2 regions of the Dorea sp. YH-dor226 genome follow, and region 2 is predicted to be linked to the other one. Evidence: predicted binding sites of a transcription regulator. Region 2 holds the regulator's gene; the other holds the start of a gene.
What was found. The regulator NrdR, encoded in region 2, represses ribonucleotide reductase genes. The targets are predictions, from matches to a motif close to CACAANATNTTGTG.
Positions count from the first base shown of each region.

Region 1: the regulator NrdR is predicted to act here: its motif matches at 1,052-1,065, upstream of nrdD (anaerobic ribonucleoside-triphosphate reductase).

Region 1 is NZ_JBDOHS010000007.1:77,382-79,862, forward strand. It holds gene nrdD (anaerobic ribonucleoside-triphosphate reductase) at 1-964, opposite strand, end outside; gene mobB (molybdopterin-guanine dinucleotide biosynthesis protein B) at 1,170-1,682, opposite strand; gene ABE547_RS07770 (molybdenum cofactor guanylyltransferase) at 1,712-2,269, opposite strand.
Region 2 is NZ_JBDOHS010000002.1:255,092-257,572, reverse strand. It holds gene arcC (carbamate kinase) at 1-705, shown strand, start outside; gene ABE547_RS03030 (ferredoxin) at 769-954, shown strand; gene ABE547_RS03025 (YlmC/YmxH family sporulation protein) at 1,037-1,288, shown strand; gene nrdR (transcriptional regulator NrdR) at 1,366-1,815, shown strand; gene truA (tRNA pseudouridine(38-40) synthase TruA) at 1,841-2,481, shown strand, end outside.

The DNA of each region.
Region 1 (2,481 bases), on a different contig from region 2:
CAAGATCGTCACGGGTTCTTCCTTCCGGTACTTCATCCAGATACATAAACATCGTTACAAACGGTGCCTGTCCGTTACAGGTCATCAATGTGATCAGCTGATACTGAATCGTCTGGATTCCGCTCTTGATCTCATCCTTCAGTCTGCGCTCTGTCACTTTGTTAATAATATTCTCATCCAGATTCTCGCCGCATTCCTCACGTTCAGCGATAACATTTCTACGGATCTTCTGACGGCTGATATCAACAAACGGCGCGAGATGTGCCAGTGTAAAAGACTGTCCTCCATACTGATTACTTGCAACCTGGGCAACGATCTGTGTCGTTACATTACATGCTGTAAAAAAGCTGTGCGGTTTCTCAATCATAGTCTCACTGATCACAGTACCATTCTGAAGCATATCCTCCAGATTGATCAGATCACAGTTGTGCTCCTTCTGTGCGAAATAATCAGAATCATGAAAGTGAATGATTCCTGCTTCGTGTGCACGTACAATCTCTTCCGGAAGCAGCACACGTCTGGAAAGGTCCTTGCTCACTTCACCTGCCATATAATCCCGCTGTGTAGAATTGATGACCGGATTTTTATTGGAATTTTCCTGATTCACTTCTTCATTCATATGCTCCAGAAGAGAAAGGATTCCATTATCCGTTGTATTAGACTTACGGGTCAGCTCGCGTTTATAGCGATAACGTACATACTTCTGTGCGACCTCGTAGCCTCTCATCTCCATAATGCCGGTCTCGACCATATCCTGGATGTCTTCCACATTCACTGCATGGGTGGATCTCTGAATCTGCTGTGCAACATTCTCCGCAACCGCCATGATCTGATATTCATTCATCTGATAAAGCTTATCAACTTCACCATTCGCAGCCTTAATTGCATTGATAATCTTATTCAGATCAAAGTTTACTTCCTCACCATTTCTCTTGATTACATTCGTTTTTACCTCAATATTCATATCTGTCCCTCACTTATATCTGCTGACAATACCATGGGTGTTCCCCGTTCTACACCACCAAATATTGTTCCTAACCAACCAGTTTCGCACAACATCTAGTGCATATACTATGATACCCCATAATCATCAAAAATAAAAGAGGAAATTTAACGAATTCAAATATTCGTAATATAACACAATTTTTCATTCTATTTTTTATCCAATTCTAATAATTCTTTGTTCTATTCTGTAATTGATCTAACAATCGGTCTGCAATCTCCTCTACCTGATCAAATCTCATTACCGGTTCATCATATATCTCGCTTTCCCAGTCCGTCACGATCAGAAAACGTCCTTTTGGATTCGATATCGGCATTTTTGATATTTCTTTTCTGATCACTTCAATCTTGGGGTACTCGCTTTCTTTCATTCCCTCAATCAGAATCACATCTGCCTCCGGAAACATTCCGATCAGTTCCTCGTCTTTCTCCCCGGTTCCGGTTTTATGTATAAAAATCCGATACGAAGAAAACACCGCTGTTCCATATGCCCCTGCTTCTTTCATGCGGAAACTGTCCGTTCCTTTTATATCACATTCAAAATCATGACCGTCATGCTTGATCACTGCCGTTTTCAAACCCCTGTCCGTAAGATTTTTTACCAGCCCGGTAAGAAGCGTCGTTTTTCCGGAGTTTTTCACACCACATACCACAGCAATCATCTGCTTTTTTCTTTCCATTTCCATCTCTTCTCTCGATTTCACCGGATTCATATTTTCCGATATTCTTCTATTGTATTGATATTCCGAATCATCTGTTCATACTCCGGCTTTCCGGATACATCCACATATACAATATCCATTTTTGCAAGTGCATCTCTCATCCGATAGTTTCCGGACTCAAGCTGCTCTTCCAGAACCGTCAGGATACGTTTTCTGTAGATTGCTGCAAGCGGATGTATTCTGCCTTTACTCACCGGCACTGCCCCATCATGGTCCGCTATATGTTTTTCAAGCAGCACATACAATTCTGATTTTAAAAACGGCATATCACACGCTGCCACCATCAAAAGCTCCGATTCACAGACACAAAGTCCCGCATGAATCCCGGCAATGGGGCCACATCCCGGATATTCATCCACAACCACCCGGCAGCCCTCATAATTCGCATGGATGTCCCTTCCATACGAAATCCACAGCCGATCTGCCCGCCGCTTCATTTCTCTTGTTAATCGATCCATAAAAGTCTCCGCTTCCATCTGAAGAAACCCTTTATGCTTTCCTCCCATGCGTGTGCTCTTTCCGCCCGCCAATATTAATCCGTCCATAATACACCTCAAACTGTAACCCATTTTATCTCTTTTTGTCAGGCAGGTCAACCGGACAAACAAAAGCAGCCTGTTTCAAAAAATCTTGTTTTTTCATCTTCTCTGTGCCATGATAGATACCAGAAAGGGGAATGCAGACTATGGTTGAATTAAATGACAAAGCGATTGATTATATGAAACGTCTGAATTTTAAAGATATTGTCCTCAATATT
Region 2 (2,481 bases):
GTTTGCTCTGCTATGAGTCAGGGATATATCGGTTATGACCTTCAGAATGGAATCCGTGAAGAACTGATGAACAGAGGTATTTACAGAACGGTCAGTACGATTCTGACGCAGGTGATCGTTGACCCATATGATGAAGCGTTTTATACACCGACAAAGGTACTGGGACGTTATATGAATGTGGAAGAGGCGAATGCAGAACGGAAAAAGGGCAATTATGTGGTGGAAGAGCCTGGAAAGGGTTATCGCCGTATTGTATCTGCGCCGAATCCGGTCAGTATTGTTGAGATCGATGCAATCCGGGCACTTCTGGATGCAGATCAGATCGTTGTTGCCTGCGGAGGCGGAGGAATTCCGGTTCTGGAGCAGGATCATCATCTGAAGGGAGCCGGAGCTGTCATTGAAAAAGATCTGACTGCCGGAAAGATGGCAGAAGAGATAAATGCAGATATGCTGATCATTCTGACCAGTGTTGAGAAGGTAAAAATCAATATGGGAAGACCGGAGGAAGAAGAACTCGGGGAGATCAGTGTGGAGCAGGCTAAGGAATATATGGAAGAAGGTCACTTTGGCAAGTATAACATGTATCCGAAGTTCAAAGCTTCGGTCGAGTTTATTGAAAAGAGAGAAGGAAGAAGCGCATTGATTACTTCTTTTGATAAACTGAACGAAGCGTTAAAAGGAAAGACCGGCACAATCATAAAATAGAGATTATGATTAAAAACCGGAAAGCGGGACATACTATCTGAAAAAGACAAGGAGGAATGTCCCGTGAAAGCAAAAGTGAATGATGGATGTATTTCCTGTGGCGCATGTGTCGCAACCTGTCCGGAAGTATTTCGGTTCAATGATGACGGACTGGCGGAAGCGTATGCAGATGTATTGCCTGAGGATGAGAATACAGCACAGGAAGCAAGAGATGCATGCCCTGTGGCAGTCATTGATATTGAAGATTAGGTAAGAAGTATCCGGAAGGTGAATTCTGGATACTTTTTTCATATATTATTATAAAAGCAGGTCTTGAACAGGGGGAATATGTATGCGTCTGTCAGAGCTGGAAGATAAGGAAGTTATCAATGCATGTGACTGTAAAAGGCTGGGATTTGTAGTGGATCTGATCATAGATGAATGCAAAGGAAATATAGAAGCATTGATCATACCGAAGAGCGGAAAGTTATGCGGTTTGTTTGGTGAGGGAGCAGAATATGTCATTCCATTCCAGTGCATTAAGAAGATCGGGCCGGATATTATACTTGTAGAGATACACGAAGAAAAGAGAAAAGAAAAGTAATTTGACTTATAAGAGTATTGCAGATATACTGTATTTATCTAGAGAAATAAGAACATAGACAGAAAGGAACGATCAAGATGAAGTGCCCATATTGCAGCCATCCGGATACAAGAGTTATCGATTCCCGACCGGCGGAAGATGGAAATTCTATCCGCAGAAGACGTTCGTGTGACGTTTGTGGAAAGAGGTTTACTACCTATGAAAAGGTTGAAACAATTCCGCTTACTATAATAAAAAAAGATAATACCAGAGAACAGTACGAGCGAAGAAAGATAGAAAATGGCGTCCTCAGGGCATGTTATAAGCGTCCGGTGGCGACGTCAGATATTCAGAAGACGATTGATCGTATAGAGACGAAAATCTTCAGCCTGGAAGAAAAAGAAGTTCCCAGCAATGTGATCGGAGAGATTGTGATGGAGGAACTGAAAGGACTGGATGAAGTGGCTTATGTAAGGTTTGCATCTGTATACAGAGAATTCAAAGATGTGAATACTTTTATGGATGAGTTGAAAAAAATATTAAAATGAGATACAAAACAGATTAGGTGATGATATGAGAACGTATAAGTTAACCATTTCTTATGATGGAAGCAGATATCAGGGATGGCAGAGACAGGCGACTACCGACAATACCATTCAGTTTATTCTTGAACGGAGTATTGGCAAGCTGGTTGGCTATCGTGTACATGTTGACGGTTCGGGGCGCACCGATGCCGGTGTTCATGCCCGGGGTCAGGTGGCCAGCGTAAAGCTGTCAAAGCTGTATGATACAAAAGAACTGAAAGATTCACTGAACAGGTATCTTCCGGAAGATATTCGTATTATTAAAGTGGAGCTTGCAAAGAATGGTTTCCATGCCCGGAAAAGCGCAAAAGGGAAGAAATATGAATATTATATTGACTGTCGGGAAAAGCCGGATGTGTTCTCAAGAAGATATTGTTATCATTATCCGGAAAAGCTGGATATTGAGGCGATGAGAGATGCAACAAAGTATCTGATCGGCCCGAAGAATTTTACCAGTTTTACCGATGACAAGGACTGCAAGGATCCGATTCGGAAGATTACGAATATCAAGATTGTAAGCAGTGGAGAGAAAGTGCGGATCACCTATTATGGTACTGGATTTTTATACCATATGGTGCGGATATTGACAGGTACTCTTCTGGAGATCGGAACCGGAAAAAGAGATGCATC